Regions from separate parts of the Dysosmobacter sp. Phy genome, predicted to be linked through region 2. Evidence: a T-box and tRNA genes for the amino acid it is inferred to sense, from the RefSeq annotation. Region 2 holds a T-box; the other holds one or more tRNA genes.

Region 1 (11,780 bases), 120 kb from region 2:
TGTGCCCTGCTGTGCGCCCTGCTGCTGACGGTGCTGCCCGCCCCCGCGGCGGCCGCCTCCACCGGCTTTTCCGATGTGCCCGCCTCCCACTGGGCGGCGGAGGAGATTCGCCGGGCGGTGGATCTGGGGCTGTTCCAGGGGGAGAGCTCCGGCCGCTTCGGCCTGGGTAAGCCCATGACCCGCGCCGCCTTTGTGGTGGTGCTGTGCCGCTTCTTCGAGTGGGAGATCGTCAAGCCCCAGACGGGCTCCTACACCGACAACCAGGATCCCTCGGCCTGGTACTACGGCGCCGTGGAGACCGCCTACGCCCACGGGGCCATCACCGGCCAGACGGATACCTTCCGCCCCAATGACGCCGTCACCCGGGAGGAGATCGCCGTCATGCTGATCCGTGCCCTGGGGTACAGTTCCCTGGCGGGGCTGTCCCAGGAGCAGGCCATGCCCTTCACGGACGTGCGGACCAACACCGGCTATATCGCCATGGCCTACACCCTGGGCCTGGTCAGCGGCACTTCCAAGACCGCCTTCTCCCCCGACAAGGCGGCCACCCGGGAGCAGGCGGCAGTGATGCTGATGCGGCTGTATGACAAGTGCCACGCCGACGCCCCCATCCGGAGCGGCATCCTGGCTCCCGGCGAGGACGAGGCCGTCCTGACCGGCTGCGCCGCGGCGGCGGTGGCTGCCTACAAGCTGATCTACGCCGGGGAGATCCGGCTGGTGGAGACCGCTCCGGCGGAGGAGGCCGCCGCCCTGCGGGCCCAGGCGGAAGAGGCCGGAGTCCAGCCGCTGCTGTATGTCTCCGGCACCGCCTCCTCAGTCCGGGGAGACGCAGACACCACCGCCGCGCTGCTGCGCCAGGCGGTGGACGCCGGGGATTACGCAGGGCTGTTCCTGGATGTGACGGGCCTGACCGGCACGGACAAAAAGGACTTCTCCGCTCTGGCCCGGGCCCTGGACGAGGCTATGGAGGGCAAGCTGCTGTACCTGACGGCGGAGGCGCCGGTCCAGGGCGGCAGGGCCAACGGCTATGACTACGCCGTTCTGGGGACCGCGGCGGATACGCTGGTGGTCCGGGTGGCGGCGGGCGAGGACAGCGCCGACGGCTTCCCCGTGGCGCCGCCGGAGCCCATGGAGGCGGTCTATTACGCCCTGACCCAGATCAAGAGCCTGGTGGACCCCGGCAAGCTGAGCCTGATGCTGACCACCACCGGCACCTCCTGGCTCCAGAAGCGACTGGAGGGGACGCTGACCGCGGCCCAGATCCAGACTCTGCGCAAGTCCATTTTCACGGAGACGTACTATTCCGGCCGGTACGCCTGCTCCTACCTGACGGACGCCTCCGCCTCCGCGGAGCGGGTGGTGTGGTACCTGGACCAGGAGTCCGTGGCCCAGCGGGTCCTGATGGCGGCCTTTTTCGGCGTGGGCCAGGTGTGTTTGAGCGATCTGCGCTCCGTGGCCGATTACGAGGGCTACTCCGTTCTGGAGGCCTTGTCCTGAGAGAAAAAAGAACCGCTCCCGGTATACGGGAGCGGTTCTTTTTTCTGAAAAATACCTCCAGTGAGGCGGACGGATTTACAGATACTTCTGCATGCCGTCGGTGGCGGAGGAGATGTCGGCGCTGATGGTGACGGTGAACTTGATGTTGTTGCGCTCGCCGAACACATCCAGCCAGTGGAGGAAGTCCTCGGTCTCCTTCCCCACGTCCTGCCCGATGGTCTTGCACAGATTGTCGATAAACACGTGAGAGATGTCGTAGTTGCCAGCGTACAGGCCGCTGATAAAGCCGCGGAACAGATCGTAGTTGTTCAGCTTATATTCCTGCGCGTCGATCAGGCGGATGTGGTAGTGGATGTCATAGGTCATATTGCGGTTGGCCTCGATGCAAACCACGTTGCCGGGTTCATCCTTCGCCGCGTTGTTGATCAGTTCAATGAGCTGCTTGGTCTTGCCGGAGCCCTTCACGCCCATAATCAATCTGACCATATCAAATCACTCCTGTCAATTAGAATTGCCGGGGAAAAACGGTTGGCTGTTATGTTCAGCATAGCATAAGATCCGGTAAAATACAATGGAAAAACTGAAAGAAAAACTTTGTTCAGATTATCCATTGACGGTATTTCTGGAAATTCCTGCCGAAGATTCCGCTTCGCGGAAAAAGCGGCGCCCTTGGGCGCCGCTTGTCTTTACCGGGATCCGCCGCATTGGCTCAGGCGCTCAGCAGCGCCATGCGCAGCATCCGCAGCAGCATCTGGCCAAAGGTGATCCGGGGGACCGCCTCCCCGGCCACCAGGGGCAGCTGGGCGATGGTCTCCTCCCCGCAGGTGACGGTCATGGTGCCCAGGGGATCGCCCTCGGCCACCGGGGCCTCCACCGACTCCGCCAGCTCTACGGTCTGGGTCAGGCTGCCCGCCTGGGCCTTTTCCACCAGCAGCCGGTCCCCTGCTCCCAGCACCGGCTGGACGGTGGCCTGGGTCCCCAGGGACACCGGCACCGGCGCCAGGGGCGTCTGGGGCGCCGCGGAGGCCAGGGCGTAGGTGGCGAAGCCGTAGTTCAGCAGCGCCTGGGCGTCCTCGAAGCGCTGGGCGGAGGTGGAGCCCTTCATGATGACGGCGATCAGCTCCATGCCGTCCCGCTCCGCCGTGGCGGACAGGCAGTACAGCGCGCTGTCGGTGGAGCCGGTCTTGAGGCCCGTGGCCCCCTCGTAGAAGCGGATCAGGCGGTTGGTGTTCACCAGGGAGGACGCCCCGTCCCGGAGGGTGTCCATCCAGATGGTGGTGTACTGGCGGATGTCCGGGTGGTTGAGGATCAGCTCCCGGCTCATCAGGGCGATGTCGTGGGCGGAGGTGACGTGGCCCTCGGCGGGCAGGCCCGTGGCGTTTTTGAACACGGTGTCCGCCATGCCCAGCTCCGCCGCCCGCTGGGTCATCCGGTCCACAAAGGCCTCCTCGCTGCCGGCCACGGCCTCCGCCAGGGCCACGGCGCAGTCGTTGGCGGAGACCACGCACACCGCCTTGAGCATATCGGACACGCTCATCTGCTCGTTCTCCTCCAGCCAGATCTGGCTGCCGCCCATGGAGCAGGCGTGGGCGGAGGCGGTGACCATGTCGTCGTAATGAAGGGTCCCGGCGTCAATGGCCTCCATGGTCAGCAGCAGCGTCATCACCTTGGTGACGCTGGCGGGTTCCAGCTTGGCATGTTCGTCCTTGGCGAAGAGGACGGTGCCGGTCTCCTTCTCCATCAGCAGCGCCGAGGGCGCCTCCACCTCCAGAGCCCCGGCGCTGGTGGCCAGCACCGCCACCGCCCACAGCAGCGCGATCAATCGTTTCATGGTGATCCCCCTTTGCAGCGTTGCTATACTGTATGTCTCCGGGGGGACATTCATGCCGGGGCGGCAATTTTTCGGTTGCATTTTACAAAGGGGTGTGGTATCATACACTAGACCCGCGGCTGTAGTTCATCGGTAGAACGGCAGCTTCCCAAGCTGCATAGGTGGGTTCGACTCCCATCAGCCGCTCCAGAAAAAGGACACGACATCCGTCGTGTCCTTTTTTTCAACCCTGCCGCCCGGAGGCTGCGCCGGCTCTGACGGCCCGCCGAAGAGAAGCAGCTATGCGGAACCTGTCAAAGTGCACAAAAAATAAGAAAGAACAAAACGGTGATATATTGACAACGGACAAGTGGACGGCCTATACTGGAGATGCAAAGAAGTGCTGAGACAGACACAATGGCCGGCTGCGGGCCGGTGCGCGGAAGGCGGTGCGAGACATGAGAGACAAGGCCAGACTGGAGGCGCTGTGGCTCCAGATCCTGTTCGGGCTGCTCCTGCTGGGCACAGCAAATGTTGTGTATTTCCGGATATACCATGAAGTGATGTGGATTTTGTACGACGTTGTGCTGTTCTGCGTGGTGCGGGTGCTGATCCGGATGGCGCAGAATCATGTGTATCAAAAGAAGGGCTTCGGACGGCCCTACGACGGGATCCGGGAATTTCTCATTTGACGGCAGGGACGCCGGTCTTGCCGGCGTGTGAGAGCGGATCCGCCTCAAGCATAAGAGAGCCAGGGCGCGCCTTGCGGCGCGCCCTGGCTGTTTTTCAGATGGTTACTTGCGGTACTGCTCCATCCGCCAGACAATGGCGGACAGCTGACCCCGGGTCAGGGTGTTGCCGGGCTTGTAGGTGCTGGTGCCGTTGTTGAAGTAGCCCTCCACGATGCCGGCGGCGTTCAGTGCCCGCACAGCGGGATCAGTGGTATCGGTAAAGGGCTGGACGCTGGTGAGGTTGGTGGTGTTGAGCTTCATGGCGCCGGTGGCGATCTGGGCCACCTGGAGCCGGGTGATGGGCTTGGTCAGATCCACGTCGCTGCGGGTGATGATGCCCTCGGCCCGGGCCTTGGCCAGATAGCCGCTGAACACGTTGGCGTTCACCGGCGCCTGCTCGGGATACCCGGCGGCCAGCATGATCAGCTTCAGCGCCGCGCCGTAGGTGACGGTGCTGTCGGGCTTGAAGGAGCCGTCGGCATAGCCGTCGATGACATTGGCGTCGCTGAGCTCCACCACATACTTGTAGCACCAGGTGGAGGAGGACACGTCCTTGAAGGTTCTGGGATTATTGAGGACGCCCAGGGAGAACAGGCCCACGGCAAAGGCGGTGCCGCTGCTGTTGTAAGCCACATAGGGGATCTCCACAGAGCCGGTGAAGGTGCTGGCGGGCACAAAGCGCAGCTGGTTCATCCGCTGGGTACCGGTGGAGTAGCCATAGAGGGTGTCGGTGGTGGCCCGGGTGGCCGTGCCGGTCCCCACATACACCGTGCCCTGGGAGGCGGCGGGCAGGCTCAGCAGCTGAATACTGCTGAGAGAGACGCCGGTGGCCGTGGACACTGCGCTGTACATGGAGCTGGCGGGGAAGGTCACGGAGCTGTTGCGCTGGGTCACGCCGTAGACCTCCGATACGGTGCTGGGGTTCACGCTGATCAGGATGGTGCCGGAGACGGAGCGGGCGTTGCTGCCGTAAGCGGTGAAGGGGATGGCGGCGCAGTAGTTGTAGCCGCTGGTGACGTACGTCAGCTCCGTCAGGGCGAACTGGGCCGTGGAGGAGGGGCTGAAATACAGGACCTGGCTGTTGTAGTTGGAGGAGGTCAGCTGCAAGGGGCTGGCGGTGCCGTACTTGCTGGCGCCGTAGTAATTGTAGTACAGGCTGCCGGTGGTGGGGACGCCGCCCAGAACCACATATTGCAGGGTGTAGCCGGGATAGCTCTTGTTGAAATACCGGGCGATGTCGTAGGCGTTGATCTGGACCTTGGAGTTGTAGGTGGCGGCGTAGCGGATGTCGCCGGAGAGGTTGGCCTTGACCACCTCTTTGGGCTTGATGACCAGGGTGCCGTCCACATAGTACTGGGAGTTGTAAGAGGCCCGGAAGGGGATCTGGATCTCCTCGTCAAAGTCGCCGTCCGCCACCAGGGTCAGGCTGTCCAGCCGGTAGAGGCTGGAGTTGACATTGCCGTAGTAGAAGGTGTAGCTGCTGATATTGGAGCGGCTCAGAATGGTCTGGCCCCAGCTGCCGTACAGGTAGTAGAGGGTGACGTCGTTGAAGGCGCTGGTGGCAGGCAGGCCAAAGGTCACATACTGCAGGGAGTAGTTGGGATAGCTCTTGCGGAAGAAGGAGCTGAAATCATCCTGATCCAGCTTCAGCTGCCCGCCGGGAGCCAGTTCCTTGACAATCGTGCCGCCGGAGGCGCTGTTGCTGACCTTCAGCGTCACGGAGCCGGTGACTGTGCCATTGCTGCCGTAGGCTGTATAGGACAGCGTCACAGAGCTCTCCCAGGCATAGCTGGGGGCAGTCAGCGCCAGATCCGCCAGGGCATAGTTGCCGTAGCCGGAGTTTGCCACGTAGAACCGATAGCTGGTCAGTTCATTCCAGCTGAGGGTGCGGTTGCCCAGGGAGACGGTTCCGGTAAAAGAGGAATAGGAATTGGAGTTGATACCGAATTCCACATACCAGACGGTGCCCAGACCGTTGGAAAAATCGTTGACATTAAAGTACTTCAGACCGCCGGGCGCCACCGTGTAGGTAAAGGTGTTTCCGCTGCTGCTGGAGACAGAATAGAGCGCATAGAAGTTGAAGCCGCTGCTGGTGATCCGGATGCTGGAGGGGGTCACCAGCGGCTGGTTGGTATAGATGTAGTCGCTGGTATAAGTCTGGGTCCAGCCCCGGAAGGTATAGGTCCTGCCGCCGGAGACGACCGTCAGGGGGATCGAGGGCGTGGTGGGATAGCCGCCCAGAGAGACTGTCTGGGAGGAGGTCCCGGAGAGCGTGTAGAAGTTCACAGGCACCCGGGTGCCCATGCTCACGCCGCAGTTATCACAGAAGCCGTCGCCGTTGTTGTCGGTGTGGCTCAAGGCGGGGATGGTTTCCGTATAGGTCCCGCCGCACACGGAGCAGACATAATTGCGCTGGCCGCTCGTCGTACAGGTGGGGTTGATCACAACGGTGCCGCTGCCGTTGGGGGTGTGCTTCTGCGTTTCCGAAATGCCGCAGAGGGTGCAGGACCGGGCGTGATATGTGTTGTCCTTATATGTATAGGAGGTAAACGTGTGGGTCAGTCTGGCAAGAGGACGCTCGTTCCGATAGCCGCAGACCGTACAGACCTGGACCTCCAGACCGTCCTGAGAACAGGTCGCCGCCCGCTCCGTTGTCCATGCCCCATAGGTGTGAGGCTGGTAATCCTTTTGGAAGCAGGTCGTGCAGGCGCGGGAATGGGATCCGGGGCCGTCTGCGACCCAGGAATCCAGATAGGTATGCTGGTGTCCCGGCTGTCCCGTCTCATCCGCCGCGGCCAGGGGCACTGTGCCCAGCATCAAAACCAGGGCCAGCAGCATGGCCGGCAGCCGTTTGTGGAAAAATCTCTTCATGATACTTCCCTCCATCGATCACGCGTAAGTGGCGTTATGGAAACCAAAAACTCTCTCCTTGTAACATATCGAAAAGCCCTCTGTAAATCATGAACAAACTATGAACAAATTATGAACACATGGCTTTTCCAGAGGAAAACTTTTTCCGGATGCGCTTCCGGTCGGTTGATGAGAAAAAATCTGAATATTTCAGCGGAATTCCATACGTTTTTCTTTACAAACGCCGGAGGTTCCTGTATAATACTATGGCTAATGAAAATCTATCGGATGGAGAAATCGCCATGGCCTTGATCGAATACGACGAGTACAAGCAGAAACTGCGGGACCTGGGGCCGGAGCTGGACAAGCTCTCCGCCGCCCTGGACATGGACGGCGCCCAGGCGGAGGCCGCCAAGCTGGAGGACGAGACCGCCCAGGACGGCTTCTGGAACGACCTGGAGCGGTCCCAGAAGGTGCAGCAGCGGCTCAAGCAGCTGCAAAACAAGATCGCCCGGCACAAAAAGCTCATGGCCGAGTGGGAGGATCTGACCGCTCTGTGCGAGATGGGCCAGGAGGCCGAGGACGAGGAGCTGCTGGCCGAGCTGAAGGAGGGCTATGCCGCCCTGGAGGAGAAGGTGGAGGAGACCCGCCTGACTACCCTGCTCTCCGGCGAGTACGACGCCAACAGCGTCATTCTGACCTTCCATGCCGGCGCCGGCGGCACCGAGGCCCAGGACTGGGCCCAGATGCTCTACCGGATGTACACCCGCTGGGCCGAGCGCCACGACTTCGAGTGGAAGACCCTGGACTATGAGGAGGGCGACGAGGCCGGCATCAAGTCCGCCACCATCTCCATCGAAGGTGAGAATGCCTACGGCTTCTTGAAGAGCGAGAACGGCGTCCACCGGCTGGTCCGGGTGTCCCCCTTCGACGCCAACGCCCGCCGCCAGACCTCCTTCGCCGCGGTGGAGGTCATGCCGGAGATCGAGGACGACAACTCCGTGGAGATCCGGCCGGAGGACATCGAGATGCAGGTCTACCGGGCCAGCGGCGCCGGCGGCCAGCACGTCAACAAGACCTCCTCCGCCGTCCGCCTGATCCACAAGCCCACCGGCGTGGTGGTGGCCAGCCAGCAGGAGCGCAGCCAGGTCCAGAACCGGGAGAACTGCATGAAGATGCTGCGGGCAAAGCTGATGGAGCTCAAGGCTCAGCAGCACGCGGAGAAGATCTCCGATATCAAGGGTGTTCAGATGAAGATCGAGTGGGGCAGCCAGATCCGCTCCTATGTATTCATGCCCTACCAAATGGTCAAGGACACCCGCACCGGCTACGAGACCGGCAACATTGACAATGTGATGGACGGCGACCTGGATGGGTTCATCAATGCCTATCTGACCCAGCTGGCCACCGGCGAACTGAAGAAGTAAACGATTCACAAAAAGGCGTGGCCAGGAGCCACGTCCTTTTTGCGGAAAAAACAAGGCGCTTTTGTTATTCATAGAGAGACAAGAAAGGATGAACGAGAGAATGGAACGGAGACCCTCCGCCCCCCGTGAAAACAAAATGGGTGTCCAGCCCGTAGGCAAGCTGCTGGCCGGCATGGCGATCCCCATGATGATCTCCATGCTGGTACAGGCCTTTTACAACATCGTGGACAGCATCTTCGTGGCCCAGCTCAGCGAGGATGCCCTCAACGCGGTGTCTCTGGCCTTCCCCCTGCAGAACCTGATGATCGCCTTCGGCGCGGGCACCGCCGTGGGCATCAACGCCCTGCTGTCCCGGTCCCTGGGCGAGAAGAACCAGGCCATGGCGGACCGGGCCGCAAACACCGGCATTTTCCTGTCCCTGTGCAGCTTCGTGGTCTTTGCCCTGATCGGCATTTTCCTCTCCCGGCCCTTCTTTGAGGTCCAGGCCGCCGGCGAGCCGGTCATTGTGGAGTACGGCACCCAGTACGCCACTATCTGCCTGGGGCTGTCCATCGGCATTTTCAGCCAGTTCTGCTTTGAGCGGCTGCTGCAGTCCACCGGCCGGACCACCCTGGCCATGGTCACCCAGCTCACCGGTGCCATCATCAACATCATCATGGACCCCATCCTGATCTTCGGCCTGCTGGGCGCGCCCCGGATGGAGGTGGCCGGCGCCGCCGCCGCCACGGTCATGGGCCAGATCATTGCCGCGGCCCTGGCGGTGTTCATGAACTTCCGGTTCAACCCCGACGTCAACATCCGCCTGCGGGAGATCCGCTGGAACGGCAAGGTGGCCGGTGAGATCTACCGGGTGGGCCTGCCCTCCATCGTCATGCAGTCCATCGGTTCGGTGATGGTGTTCGGCATGAACAAGATCCTCTTCTCCTTCACCAAGACCGCCACTGCTGTGTTCGGCGCCTACTTCAAGCTCCAGAGCTTCGTGTTCATGCCGGTGTTCGGCCTGAACAACGGCATGGTGCCCATCGTGGCCTACAACTTCGGCGCCGCCCGCATGGACCGGGTGAAGCGGACCGTGAAGCTGGCGGTCTGCGCCGCCGTCTGCATCATGGCCTTTGGCCTGGCCGTGTTCCAGCTGTTCCCGGAGACGCTGCTGGGCTTCTTCGACGCCTCGGAGGAGATGCTCCGCATCGGCTCCGTGGCCCTGCGGATCATCAGCATCTCCTTCCTGCTGGCGGGCTTCTGCATCATCGCCGGCTCCGTGTGCCAGGCCATCGGCAACCCCTTTTACAGCCTGATCGTGGCCGTGGCCCGTCAGCTGGTGGTGCTGCTGCCGGTGGCGTGGCTGCTGTCCCAGACGGGCCGGCTGGAGCTGGTGTGGGTGGCCTTCCCGGTGGCGGAGCTGATGTCCCTGACCCTCAGCGCCGTGTTCCTGCGGCGCACCATCCGCTCGGCGGAGGCCCGGGTGGGCGCCGTCCAGGCGGAGCAGCTGCCTCCTCAGGAGGCCTGAGACGAACGGAAACAAAGCGGAGGCAGCTGCCTCCGCTTTGTTTTTTGCCTCTGTGCTGAATAGGGGGTGAAGAACATACAGGCGATTTGCGCGGGCATAAAATCATCCTGACGCGGCCGCTGGCGAACCCTCCTCTCTGTTTTTTTCGTCTTGAGAGGCAGAACCATCATCTAAAAGGAGGGAACTCATATGAGAAGGTGCGCCGTATTTGCGTTTGCCTGTGTGCTGTGCCTTGCCGGGTGTAAAAAGACCATTGGCGGTTCAGAACTGTACGCATTTCCGGAACCGACCATGCTGATTACAGGTACTGTCTGCTCTCAAGGAGAAGAAACCGCATTTGAAATTGGCTCAGAGGACTATGACCCAAAGGACTTGTCCACTGCACCTGTTATCGCGTGGTTCTATAACCTGGAGGTCACTGCCTGCGATGAGCCGGAGGCGGTGGAGGGCGCGGAAAGCTACACCTTCCAGGTAGAGGGGGAATATGCGTTTACCTATGAGAACAGGGGCGGCGAAGCGTATTTGATCACCGGCGGCCATTATTATGAGGTAAGGAACCCGTCCGCTCCCCCGATCAAGTAAATGCCAATGTGCGGAAGGGCACGGCAAAAAGGGGCAGGGCCGAAACAGACCTTGCCCCTTTTTGCCGGCCGGCGAACATCCATGGGAAGCGAATACGAAGGCGGGATCTGCGCGCCGGCGCACGTTTTCCGCAGCGATTATTTTTTCAGAAAGCTGGCCGGGTCCACGGGCTCGCCGTCCAGGGTGACGGAGAAGTGCAGGTGGGGCCCCTGGGCCGCCTCGGCTGCGGCGCTGGTGCCCACGGTGCCGATCAGCTGCCCGGCGGAGACGGTGTCGCCCGCCTTTACCACCGGCGGCGACTGGAGATTGGCGTACAGCGTGTGGTAGCCGCCGCTGTGCTCGATGACCACAGTGGTGCCCATGAGCACATCGTCGTCCACCGCAACCACAGTCCCGGCGCTGGCGGCCAACACAGAGGACCCCTCCGCCGCGGCGATGTCCACGCCGTCGTGGGTCCGCCAGTCCTCCAAAGTGGGGTTATAGAGCAGCTGGTCCATGGAAAAGGCCGCCACCACATCTCCCTCCAGGGGGGAGACCACTGTCAGGGGCTCCTCCGCCGTCACCGGGGCCTGGACGGCCACCTCCGTCTCCGGCATGGATACCGGCTGCTCCTCTGCCTCCTCCGCCTCCGGCTCACTCTCCGGCTCCGTCTCCGGCTCCGGCAGCTGGGCCGGCAGGTCCGTCACCGGGGCGGCGGCCTCTTTCTGGACTGCCGGTTCCTCCTGGACCGCGGGCTCCGGCGTCCGGTCCATCAGCAGGAAATAGCCGCCCACGCCCGCCACCGCCAGACACAGCACCAGCGCGGCGTAAAATCCGGGACCGCCCGGAAGGGATCTGAATTTGTCTGCCATGTAAGGATACCTCCCTCAAGTTTGGGTCTGGGGGAAGTATGGGCGGTTTTTCCGGGGTTTATTCCAGAATTCACCGGAAATTTTACAGAACCGGCGGGAAAATCCCGCCGCAACAGATCCTTGCTTGACAGGTTCCGGAGATTACCGATATGCTGATAGAGAGGTGACGTGGCATGACGGATATTCACAGTCATTTGAAAGCACTCCGCCGGGCTCGGGAGCTGACCCAGGAGGCGGTGGCTCGTCAGATGGGATTGACCCGGCAGGCTGTTTCCAGCCACGAGTCCGGTCGGACCCAGCCGGATCTGGAGACGCTGGCGCGCTATGGGGAGGTTTACGGCGTCTCCCTCCAAGAGATCCTGTACGGCGGCAGCCGCTCGGAACGGCAGCTCCGACGTCTGCGCCGGGCGGCCTGGACGGTGGGAGCGGTCCTGCCGATATGCAACGCCCTCTGGGCTGGACTGCGCTGGACCGCCAGCCGCTTTTTTCCCATACAGGAGGGGCAGATGCAGGCGGGCATGCAGA
Region 2 (11,780 bases):
GTCTCCGGCGCCCTGAGCTTCCTGCTCAGCAAGGTCACCATGAGCCAGAACAAGATGGAGGGCTCCGCCGCCGCCAGCGGCAAGATGATGATGTGGATGATGCCCCTGATGTCCATTTACATCGCCTTCATCATGCCCGCCGCCCTGGGCGTGTACTGGATCGCCCAGAGCGCCCTGTCCATCGTGCAGGAGGCCGTCATGGGCCGGTTCTACACCAACAAGCTGGAGGCCGAGGAGGCCGCGCGGTATGAGGCCCGGGAGGCCGACCGCAAGCGCCGCCAGGAGGAGGCCCGCATCCTTCAGGAGCAGCAGCGCCAGCAGGCGGCCCAGAAGCAGAGCCTGAAGGAAAAGCGCAAGGCCGCCCAGGAGGCCAAGGCCGCCAAGGCCAAGAAGGCCGCCACCAGCACCACCGAGGCCGGCCGGGTGGGCGACCGCCCCTATGCCCGGGGCCGTTCCTACAAGGCCGACCGGTACGACAGTGAACAGGAATAAGGAGCTTGTTACGCCATGAGAGAATTTATTGATGTAACGGGCAAGACCGAGGACGAGGCCATCCAGAACGCCCTGCGTCAGCTTGGCCTGGACCGGGACGATGTGTCCGTTGAGATCCTGGAGCGCGCCAAATCCGGCTTCCTGGGCCTGGGCAGCTGCCCGGCCAAGGTCCGGGTGTACTACGGCGAGGAGACGGAGCCCGCCCCCGCGCCGGTGCCGGAGGCCCCCAAGCCCCCCAAGGCCGCCCCGAAGAAGAAAGAGGAACCCAAAGAGGAGCGGAGCGCCCCCGCGCCGAAGCCCCCCAAGGCGCCGAAGCTCCCCAAGGCCCCCAAGGTTCAGCCGGAGACCCCCGCTGAGGAGGTCCCCGCCGCCCCCGCCGCGGACTACGGTCCGGAGGTGGACGATGAGAAGGCCCAGGCCATCCGCACCTTCCTCTCCGGTCTGCTGGAGCAGATGGACAGCGCCGCCGACATCCGGGTCTATCAGCCGGAGAAGGGCCGCTACAAGGTGATCCTGGAGGGGAAGAACCTGGGCGCCCTGATCGGCCGCCGGGGCGAGACTCTGGACGCCATCCAGCAGCTGACCAGCTATGCCGTCAACCGCAGCGGCAGCGGCCGGGTCCGGGTCCAGCTGGACGCCGAAGGCTACCGGGAGAAGCGGGAGCAGAGCCTCCAGCATCTGGCCCGGAAGGTGGCCGCCAAGGTGGTCAAGTACCGCCGCAACTTCACCCTGGAGCCCATGAACGCCTACGAGCGCCACGTGATCCACACGGCGCTGCAGGACGTGCCGGGCGTTACGACCTACTCCACCGGCACCGAGCCGGGCCGCCGGGTGGTCGTGGCCTACGACCGGGACAAGAAGTAAATCCCAGAAAGAGATCCGTCCGGTTTTCCGGGCGGATCTTTTTTGTGACAAAGCCGGGGCCGGGATCGTATGGAAAGTGAATGCATTCAATCATAGACGGGGAGGGAGCCCATGGAGCGAGCGATCTTTGAACAGGCTGTCCGGGAGCACCGGGATATGGTGTTTCGGGTGGCCCTCCACGTGACCGGGCAGCGCCAGGACGCGGAGGACGCGGTGCAGGAGGTGTTTCTCCGGCTCTATACCCGGGAGCGGGACTTTGAGACGCCGGAGCATCTGCGGCGCTGGCTGATCCGGGTGACGGTCAATCTGTGCAGGGATACCCTGAAAAGCCCCTGGCGCAAGCGGCGGGTGTATCTGGAACAGCTTCCGGAGCCGTCCTTTCACCAGGTGGAGCAGCGGGAGCTGTACCGGGAGGTCATGGCCCTGCCGGAGAAGTACCGGACGGTGCTGGATCTGTTCTACTGCGAGGAGCTGTCCACCCGGGAGATCGGGGAGGTGCTGGGGATCCGCCAGTCGGCGGTGACCACCCGGCTGACCCGGGCCCGGGAGCAGCTGGAAAAGCGGCTGAAGGAGGCATGGCGGGATGACGAATAAGGAATTTTATCAGGAGACCTTTTCCCAGCTCCGCTCCTCCTGTGACATTCGATGGGAGGATATGGAAATGCGGACGAGCAAACGGCACATCAGCAGACATCTGGTGACGCTGGCGGCGGTGATCGCCCTGATGGCGGTCCTGTCCGCGGCGGCGGTGGCGGCGGATCTGTTCGGCCTGCGGCGGATGCTGCTGCCCCAATGGGGACAGACGCTGAGCCTCAGCGGATACGCGGAGAGCCCGGAGAGCCGGGCCCTGGCGCAGTGGCGGACCTGGCTGACGGAGCAGGGCCTTGGCGCCGCGGCAGAGGACGGCGGGACGGACCCCTGGTTCCAGATCGATCAGATCTACACCCCGGAGATGGAGGAGGCTCTGACGGAGATCGCGGAGAAATACGGCCTGACCCTCCACCCGGCGGCGGTGGACGCCGCGGCTTTTCCGGGGGTCTTTGACGAGACCTTCCTGGGGGAGAACAACCGGGCCTATCACGTCCGGATCTGCGAGGACGGGACGTTCTTCTTTGACGGCGAATACGACCTCAGCGGCGGAGAGACCCTGTCCTACCAGTTTATCCGCTGCGTCCGCGGCAGCTTTACCGACGGACTGCTGGAGGTGGGAGACGTCTCCCGGTATCAGGAGTGGACCTATGAGACCGCCTGCGGCCGGACGGTGACCGCGGCGCTGGCAGAGGACCGGGGCGTGCTGATCGCGGACCTGGAGGACTGCCTGGTGACGGTCAATGTGCCCCGGGCGGAGCTGGAGAGGCAGGACCTGGAGGCCCTGGCAGACAGCATCGACTTTGGCCGCTTGACCCCCGTGACGGCGCCGGATCTCTCCGGCCGGGGAGCGGACACGCAGCTGAACACCGGCAGCGGGCTGGAGACCGGGGCCATCCGGACATTTGCGGCGGAGCTGCTGGACCTGCTGGAGCGGGACGACCGGGCGGCGGTGGCGGAGCGGTTTTCCTATCCCTGCACCGTGACCACGGCGGAGGGGGAGACCTTCCAGGCCGACACGGCCCAGGAGCTGCTGGACCGCTGGGACGAGGCCGTGGCGCCTATGACCGGAACTCTGAGCGAGGCCCTCATGGGCGGGGACTTCTTCTCCCACGACGGACTGGTGGGCACGGCGGACGGCGCGGTCTGGTTCGGCCTGACCGGGGACGGACAGATCCGTATTTTTACCCTCCAGACCCCCGAGGGGGCCGGAGTCCGTCCCGTCTCCCCCGGCAGCAGCGCCGGGCCGTCCCCGGCGCCGGAGGCTTGACATTCCGGCAAAAACATGGTACAGTACGCACGATACCCAACAAAAGCGCAACAGGGAACAGTATCCCGGTTTTGCCGGTCAAGAGAGAGGGCGGTCGGTGCGAGCCCTTCCGGAGGAGCGGGAGAAGGCCCCCTGGAGCTGCGGGGAGGAAATGCCCCGCCGGCGTCCGCCGTTACCGGAGAAGGAAGTGCGCATCAGCCAGATGCGAATTCAGGTGGGACCACGGACAATGCTTTGTTCGCCCTGAGCCGAAAACCGGCTCAGGGCGTTTTTTGTCGTTTTGGGCCAAGAATTTAGGAGGAAGCAATGAAGAACACCGAAAAGACCATGGAGAAGATCGTGGCCCTGTGCAAGGGCCGGGGCTTTATCTTCGCCGGCAGCGAGATCTACGGCGGCCTCGCCAACACCTGGGACTACGGCCCCCTGGGCGTGGAGCTGAAGAACAACGTCAAGAAGGCCTGGTGGAAGAAGTTCGTCCAGGAGAACCCCTACAACGTGGGGCTCGACGCCGCCATCCTCATGAACCCCCAGACCTGGGTGGCCTCCGGACACCTGGGCGGCTTCTCCGATCCCCTGATGGACTGCAAGGAGTGCAAGGAGCGCTTCCGGGCCGACAAGCTGATCGAGGACTGGGCCGGAGACAACGGCGTGGATCTGGGCAAGCCCATCGACGCCTTCTCCCAGGAGGAGATGAAGGACTTCATCGAGTCCCACAACATCCCCTGCCCCAGCTGCGGCAAGCACAACTTCACCGACATCCGGCAGTTCAACCTGATGTTCAAGACCTTCCAGGGCGTCACCGAGGACGCCAAGAACACCGTGTACCTGCGGCCTGAGACCGCCCAGGGCATCTTTGTCAACTTCCAGAACGTCCAGCGCACCACCCGCCGGAAGCTCCCCTTCGGCGTGTGCCAGATCGGCAAGAGCTTCCGCAACGAGATCACCCCGGGCAACTTCACCTTCCGCACCCGGGAATTTGAGCAGATGGAGCTGGAGTTCTTCTGCAAGCCCGGCACCGACCTGGAGTGGTTCCAGTACTGGCGCTCCTTCTGCAAGGACTGGCTGCTGGGATTGAATATGCGGGAGGAGGACCTGCGCCTGCGGGACCACAGCCCCGAGGAGCTGTGCTTCTACTCCAAGGGCACCACGGACTTTGAGTTCATGTTCCCCTTCGGCTGGGGCGAGCTGTGGGGCGTGGCGGACCGCACCGACTACGACCTGACCCAGCACCAGAACACCTCCGGCAAGGATATGACCTACTTCGACCAGGAGACCAACGAGCGGTATATCCCCTACGTGGTGGAGCCCTCCCTGGGCGCCGACCGCGTCACCCTGGCCTTCCTGATCGAGGCCTACGACGAGGAGGTCGTGGACCCGGCCAAGAACGACGTGCGCACCGTCATGCACTTCCACCCGGCTCTGGCCCCCTTCAAGTGCGCCGTGCTGCCCCTTAGCAAGAAGCTCGCCGACAAGGCCCGGGAGGTCCAGGCGGAGCTTTCCAAGGAGTGGATGGTGGACTACGACGACACCGGCTCCATCGGCAAGCGCTACCGCCGCCAGGACGAGATCGGTACGCCCTACTGCGTCACCGTGGACTTCGACACCGTGGGCGACGCCGAGAAGGCCGGCGACGACTGCGTCACCGTCCGGGACCGGGACACCATGGAGCAGGTCCGCATGCCCATCAGTGAACTGAAGGCGTATCTGGCCGAGAAGCTGGCCTATTAAACACAGACCGGCCCTGCTCCATATCGCCGCGGAAGCGGCGTCCAAGCGTTTTGCCCGTGGGGCAAAACCTTGATGCCGGGCGGATTCACTCCGCCCGAGCAGATAAAATAGGACGGGGTCCCCATGAAACAGCGTTTCATGGGGAGGCAGGTCCGCATGCCCATCAGTGAACTGAAGGCGTATCTGGCCGAGAAGCTGGCCTATTAAACACAGACCGGCCCTGCTCCATATCGCCGCGGAAGCGGCGTCCAAGTGTTTTGCCCGTGGGGGCAAAACCTTGATGCCGGGCGGATTCACTCCGCCCGAGCAGATAAAATGGGACGGGGCCCTCATGAAACAGCGTTTCATGGGGAGGCAGGTCCGCATGTCCATCAGCGAGCTGAAGGCGTATCTGGCCGAGAAGCTGGCCTATTGATCTAACGGTAAAAAAATTTGGGCCGCGGAGGAGTTCCGCGGCCCAAATGGCGAAGCGGGGAGAACATGAAGAAGCGACTCTTACAAACAAAGCGGGTTCCAAGGACCCTGGGTCCGGTGTGGCTGCGGTGGGTATTGTTCGCGGCGGCGTCCGGGTGCATGGGCCTGGGTGCGGCTGTGGCAGTCCAGTGGGTGGTCACCGGGTCCCTCTCCATCGTGTGGGAGTGGTTTATGAAGTGGCCCGCCTATCTGCTGCTGACAGCGGTTGGCCTGGGAACCGTCACCGCGGCCCTGGGCGCCCTGCTGGGACGGCTGTGGATCGCTGGGGCCCTGGTGGGCGCCGTGTCCCTGATTTTGTCCCTGGTGGACTACTTCAAAAACGCCATCAACGGTACGCCTCTCTCCCTGGCGGACTTCGGCCTCGCCGCCCAGCTGGGCCAGGTGGCCGGGGTGGCCGGAGAGCTGAAGCCCCCTGTGGATTTCTGGATGGCCCTGGTGGCCGTGGGCATCTGCGTGGGACTGCTGGCCATGACCGCGCCCATCATCCGCATCTCCGGCCGGGGCCGATTCGCGGCTTTTGCCCTGGCGTTTTCAGCGGCGGTGGGATTGTGCACGCCCGCCGGGGCCGCCCGGGCGGCGGAGGGCTTCGGTGTGGACATCGTCACCCGCCTGGACACCACCTCCAGCCACGACACCTACGGCCTTGTGCTGAGCCTGTGGCGGGACGCCTTCCTCCAGGCCAAGGAGAGCCCGGAGGACTACGGCGAGGAGTACATGGCCGCCGTGCTGGACCGGATCGATGAGATCCTGCTGGCGGACGCGGAAAATGAAGAGACGCCGGAGACGGCGCCCAACATCATCATGGTGCTCTCCGAGTCCTTCTTCGACCTGACGAGGCTGCCGGACCTGACCTATGAGCGGGACCCGCTGGAGAACTTCCACGCCCTGGAGGCCGAGAGCATCAGCGGTGATTTCCACAGCCACTACCTGGGCTACGGCACCGGATATATTGAGATGTCCATGCTCTACGGCGTCAACAGTCTGGATTTTGGCCCCGGCACCAACATCTGCTTTTTGGAGGACGACCTCTATGAGCGGTTCGACTCCCTGACAGAGCAGTATACCGGCGGCGGGGACTACCGGGCGGAGCTGCTCCACGGCTATGACGACAGCCTCTACAACCGCACTGTCACCTACCCGCTGCTGGGATTTTCCAATCTGCTGTTCTCCGCGGACATCCAGCAGCTGGGCTTCGACTGGCAGGGCGGCGTCTACGGCGGCTACTACATGAAGGACAGCTACTTCTTCGCCGCCATGCTGGACCGGATGGCGGACATCAACGCCGCCGGGCAGCGGGCCTTCCTCTACGGCATCACTATGGAGAACCACCAGCCCTTCGACGCGGAGAAGTTCGGCTACGAGTGCCAGATCGGCGTGGAGAGCCAGACCCTCAGCGACGAGGACATGGCCATCGTGCGGGTCATGCTGGAGGGCATCACCCGGGCGGACCAGGCCCTGGGCCAGCTGACCGACGCCCTGCGGAATTCTCCGGAGCCCACCATCGTGGTGTTCTTCGGGGATCACCGGCCCAACCTTTTCATGACCGACGGGGACACGGTGTATACCAAGCTGGGCCTGTGCCCGGAAAACGACACCACGGAGTGGACGGCGGAGCAGATCTGTGACCTCTACTCCACGGATTATCTCATCTGGGCCAACGACGCGGCCCTCCTGAACGGCCGGGCCGGCACCCGGCGCGACAGCAGCATCACCGCCATCGGCCCCCAGCTGCTGGAGCTGACCGGACAGCCCATCTCCCGGTACTGGGCCCTGCTGGACAAGGTCAGCAAGGCGTGCCTGACCAACACGGAGCTGTACTTCGTGGACGGGGAGGGGGAGCCCTCTCTGTCCGGGGAGGAGGCGGATCTGTCAGAGCAGGACCGGGAGCTGCTGGCCCTGCGGGACGCCGTACTCTACGACGCCCTGTACGGCAAGCAGTACATCACCGCCGCCATGAATGAGCCGGCGGGCACGTGACATGTAAAAAGCCGCGCGGAGTTTTCCGCGCGGTCTTTTTTGCCGCCGGATGTCTGCTGGGGGGAGACAGACAGGTAAAAGCGTTATTCTTTTGAGAGAATATTGCAAAATAACCAAATATCGGCTATGATGTAAAGACAGGATTTGTCCACATATACAAAGGTTGACCAATCTGCATTGAGAAAAAAGAGGGAGTAAAACATGGAAAAGATCTTTCAGCTGCAAAAGAACGGCACCACCGTCCGCACAGAGATCCTGGCAGGCCTGACCACCTTCATGACCATGGCGTACATCATCGCACTCAACCCCAACCTTCTCACCAACTTCGACACCGGCTCCGCCCTTTGGAACGGCGTGTTCCTGGCCACCTGCATCGCCTCGGCCCTGGCTATGTTCTGCATGGCGTTCCTGGCCAACAAGCCCTTTGCCCTGGCCCCCGGCATGGGCCTCAACAGCTTCTTCGCCGTGGTGGCGTCCAACATCGCCGCCCTGACTGGCATGAGCTATGTGGCCTCCTTCCAGGCGGCCCTGGTCATCATTCTGCTGGAGGGCATCGTGTTTCTGATCCTCTCCGTGCTGAACATCCGCGAGAAGATCGTGGAGGCCATTCCTCTGGGCGTGCGCCTGGGCATTGCCCCGGCCATCGGCCTTATGCTGATGAACATTGGCCTGGGGTCCAACGTGGGCGTGTACTCCGAGACCGGCGGCCCCTTCTACGTGATGCGGGACTTCTTCGGCGCCCTGACGCCCAGCGTGGCGCAGACCACCATGGGCAGCGGCTACTCCACCATGGTGCTGACCGTGGTGACCATGTTCATCGGCCTGTTTGTCATCGTGATCCTGGCCAAGAAGGGCGTCAAGGCGGCCGTGCTGCTGGGCATGCTGGTGGCGTCCATCATCTACTGGATCGGTGACTTCGTGGTGCTGGGCGTGAATCCCTTTGCGTCCCTGGCCACCGCCTCCTTCGTGCCGCCCTTCGCCGACATGATGGAGACCACCTTCTTCAAGTTCAACTTTGAGGGCTTTTTGCAGATCGGCTGGTTCACCGCCGTGACGCTGATCATCACCTTCTGCATGATCGATATGTTCGACACCATCGGCACCCTGGTGGGCACCGCCTCCCGGGCCGGCATGGTGGATAAGGACGGCAACATGCCCAACATGAAGGAGGCCCTGATCTCCGACGCCATCGGCACCGTGGCCGGCGCCTGCACCGGCACCTCCACCGTCACCACCTTCGTGGAGTCCGCCTCCGGCGTGGAGGCCGGCGGCCGCACGGGCCTCACCGCCCTGACCACCGGCGTGCTGTTCCTGGCCTGCATCTTCATCGCCCCCATCGCCGCCATCATCCCCGCGGCGGCCACCTCTGCGGCGCTGATCTATGTGGGCGTGCTGATGCTGATGGGATTGAAGAACGTCAACTTCGACGACCTGGATCAGATGGTCCCCGTGTCCCTCATGCTGATCGCCATGCCCATCTCCAGCTCCATCGGCCACGCCATCGGCATCGGCCTGATCTCCTACACCGTCATCAAGGTCTTTACCGGCAAGGCCAAGGACGTCTCCGTCCTGACCTATGTGATCTCCGCGCTGTTCCTGGTGAAGTTCTTCCTGATCGTGTGAGTATGTCGCAAAAGGCCCTTGGGCCTTTTGCGATAGAGGGCTGCATGACGGACGGGGTTCGATTTCTTTGGAAATTGTCACCCCATCCGTCATGAGAAGTGTCATTTCCGAGGCGCATGTCCTCGGAAATGACGGTATTGGATTGGATTCCGCCGTCTGCGGACGGCGGAACTCTGCGAGGCTTTTTCCACAGCAAAAGGCGCGGCCCATTGGGCCGCGCCTTATTTTATCCGTCCATGAACTGGGCAAGCAGCTGCCGGGCCGGGCGGGTGTAGTTCTCCCGCCGGAAGGGATAGGCGGCCACCGCTGCCCGCCGGACCGGGGAGATGTGGCAGTAGCCCCGGGGGTGCTTTTCCAGGTACCGCTGGTGATATTCCTCCGCCGGGAAGAAGTTCTCCAGGGGCTTGAGCTCCACGGCGAAAAAGGGCACCGCCGCCGCCTCCAGGGCCGCGGCGGCCCGGACGGCGGCCTCCTGGTCCGGGTGGGTCCAGTAGATGCCGCTCTGGTACTGGGTGCCGATGTCGGCCCCCTGGCGGTTGGGCAGTTCCACGTCCACCACGGCGAAAAAGGCGAAGAGCAGCGCCTCCAGGCAGGTGCGGGAGGGGTCCCAGGTCACCTCCACCGCCTCCCGGAAGCCGGTGATGCCGGTGCAGACGGAGTCGTAGTTGGCGTGGTCCGGGCTGTCGCCGTTGGCGTAGCCGCAGCGGACGCCGGTGACGCCGGGCAGGGCGCGGTACAGGGCCTCCATGCCCCAGAAGCAGCCGCCCGCAAGGAAGATGCTGTGTTGGTCCATGGCGCCGCCCTCAGAAGAACATGCCCATGAAGCCGTCGGGCCGCTCCGCCGCCTGGTCCCAGACCTCCCGGAAGATCCCCGGGGCGATGGTCCGGGCGGTCACCTGGCCCGGGACGTTCAGCTCCCGGATGTCGTCGGGGAAGGGGGTGGGGTTCAGCGCCTCCTCCCGGCCGTGCTCGTCGCCGTAGGCGAACCACAGCCCGCCGGGGTACAGCTCCACCCGCCGGGTCTCCCTGTTCTCCCGGTCCAGCTCCGAGTACACCCGCTGAGCCTCGTCCTCCTGGGGCTCCGCGTATTCCAGCATGATATAGCGCATGGGTCTCCACCTTTCAGTCCAAATTGTTGAAAAAAGCCCGGATCGACGCCTCGTCCGCCTGGACACTGCCCTGGGCGAAGCCGCCTCGGCCGCCGCCCCGGCCTTGGAGGGCCCCGTTCAGGGCCTTCACCAGCGGGGCGATGTCGGCGCCGTCGGCGCGGAGCAGGGCGTAGTTCCGGTGTCCGTCCTCCCCGGCAAACACCGCCGCAAGGCCCGTGCAGGCGTGGCCCAGGGCGTCTGCCAGACGGCGCACGCTGTCGGGCCGCAGGGCCGGCTGGAACACCAGGGCGTCTGTTTCCCCGGCGTGCTCGGCGGCGATGCGGCGGAAGAGCTGGTCCTCCATGGCGGCCTCCCGGGCCTTCAGGGCCGCCTGCTCCTCCTCCAGCCGCTCCAGGGCGGGGAGGATGGCGTCGGGCTTTACGCTGAGATGCTGGCCCACGGACCGGGCCTGGTCGTAGACGCGGCCGAGATAGGCAAGGGCCCGCCCGCCGCAGAGGATCTCCATGCGGACGCCCTCCCGGAACTTCTGGCAGGAGAGGACTTTCACAAGCCCCACCTGTCCGGCGCGCAGCACGTGGGTGCCGCAGCAGGCGCAGCAGTCCGCCGCCGGGAAGGTGACGATGCGGACCTGGCCCGTCAGGGCCTTTTTGCTGCGGTAGTCCAGCTCCTCCAGCTCCGCCGGGGAGGGGAACGTGATCTCCACGGGGGCGTCGGCCCAGATCACCTCGTTGGCCTTCCGCTCGGCGTCCAGGGCCTGCTCCCAGGTGATGTCGGCGTTGTAGTCGATGGTCACCGTGTCGGCCCCCAGGTGGAAGCCCACGTTGTCGCAGTGGTAGTCATGGCAGAGGATGCCGGAGAGGATGTGCTCCCCGGAGTGCTGCTGCATGTGGTCGAACCGCCGGGCCCAGTCGATGGCGCCGGTCACATTTTCGCCAATTTCCACCGCCTTTTCGACAGTGTGGACAACGACGCCGTCCTTTTCGTGGACATCGGTGACGGCGGCGCCGTTCAGCGTGCCGTGGTCGGCCGGCTGGCCGCCGCCCTCGGGGTAGAAGGCGGTCCGGTTCAGCGTCACCAGATACCCGCCTTTGCCCGGCTCACAGGTCAGGACCGTGGCGGTGAATGTCCGCATAAAGGCGTCGGCGTAGTATAGCTTTTCCGTTTCCATGTGGAAAACTCCCTTTCGTTTACAGGATGGATTGGATGAAGGTCCAGACCGGCTCGATGGCGAGGAGGCCCAGCACGGCGGAGAAGAGGTTGGCCAAAAAGCCGTAAGCGGCGGAGCGGGACCGGGGCTGTCCCCGCAGCAGCAGGGCGTAGGCGGCCATCTCCGCCGGGAAGATTACCAGCTCCGCCGGGAGAAGGGCCAGGACGGACCAGGCGCCCAGGCCGTGGAGCAAACAGGTGCGGGCGGTCCAGAGAGCGAGCCCGCCCTGGGTCACCAGGTTTACCAGCAAAAATACCAGCCAGTTCCGCCTCTGCCGCCCGAAGCCGAATAGCGCCAGCAAAAGGCCCTCGATGACCAGCGTGGTCAAAAGGGTGGTGAGCAGCTGCACGGCGTAGGCCCTCCATACCGGCGGCACCGTCACGGTTTTCGCCCCATAGTCCACAGTGACGGAGGACTGGAGACTGGTCCGCTCCAGCACGTCCGAGAC

Evidence for each region. The T-box of region 2 lies ahead of ACVDHE_RS05610 (glycine--tRNA ligase). A T-box ahead of a tRNA ligase gene usually reads a tRNA of that ligase, here a tRNA-Gly.
Region 1: it has a tRNA-Gly gene. The T-box ahead of ACVDHE_RS05610 (glycine--tRNA ligase) is inferred to sense a tRNA for this amino acid. The anticodon was not compared.

Annotation. Positions count from the first base shown of each region.
Region 1 is NZ_CM136997.1:1,253,955-1,265,734, forward strand. It holds gene ACVDHE_RS06185 (S-layer homology domain-containing protein) at 1-1,497, shown strand, start outside; gene ACVDHE_RS06190 (hypothetical protein) at 1,573-1,983, opposite strand; gene ACVDHE_RS06195 (D-alanyl-D-alanine carboxypeptidase family protein) at 2,207-3,328, opposite strand; tRNA gene ACVDHE_RS06200 (tRNA-Gly) at 3,444-3,517, shown strand; gene ACVDHE_RS06205 (hypothetical protein) at 3,766-3,999, shown strand; gene ACVDHE_RS06210 (S-layer homology domain-containing protein) at 4,102-6,909, opposite strand; gene prfB (peptide chain release factor 2) at 7,197-8,315, shown strand; gene ACVDHE_RS06220 (MATE family efflux transporter) at 8,416-9,822, shown strand; gene ACVDHE_RS06225 (hypothetical protein) at 10,012-10,404, shown strand; gene ACVDHE_RS06230 (M23 family metallopeptidase) at 10,542-11,255, opposite strand; gene ACVDHE_RS06235 (helix-turn-helix transcriptional regulator) at 11,429-11,780, shown strand, end outside.
Region 2 is NZ_CM136997.1:1,135,000-1,146,779, reverse strand. It holds gene ACVDHE_RS05630 (YidC/Oxa1 family membrane protein insertase) at 1-492, shown strand, start outside; gene jag (RNA-binding cell elongation regulator Jag/EloR) at 508-1,356, shown strand; gene ACVDHE_RS05620 (RNA polymerase sigma factor) at 1,468-1,950, shown strand; gene ACVDHE_RS05615 (hypothetical protein) at 1,940-3,214, shown strand; T-box leader at 3,254-3,463, shown strand; gene ACVDHE_RS05610 (glycine--tRNA ligase) at 3,521-4,942, shown strand; gene ACVDHE_RS05605 (hypothetical protein) at 5,223-5,357, shown strand; gene ACVDHE_RS05600 (LTA synthase family protein) at 5,423-7,393, shown strand; gene ACVDHE_RS05595 (NCS2 family permease) at 7,595-9,016, shown strand; gene msrA (peptide-methionine (S)-S-oxide reductase MsrA) at 9,243-9,809, opposite strand; gene ACVDHE_RS05585 (DUF6881 domain-containing protein) at 9,820-10,125, opposite strand; gene ACVDHE_RS05580 (alanyl-tRNA editing protein) at 10,139-11,293, opposite strand; gene ACVDHE_RS05575 (hypothetical protein) at 11,313-11,780, opposite strand, start outside.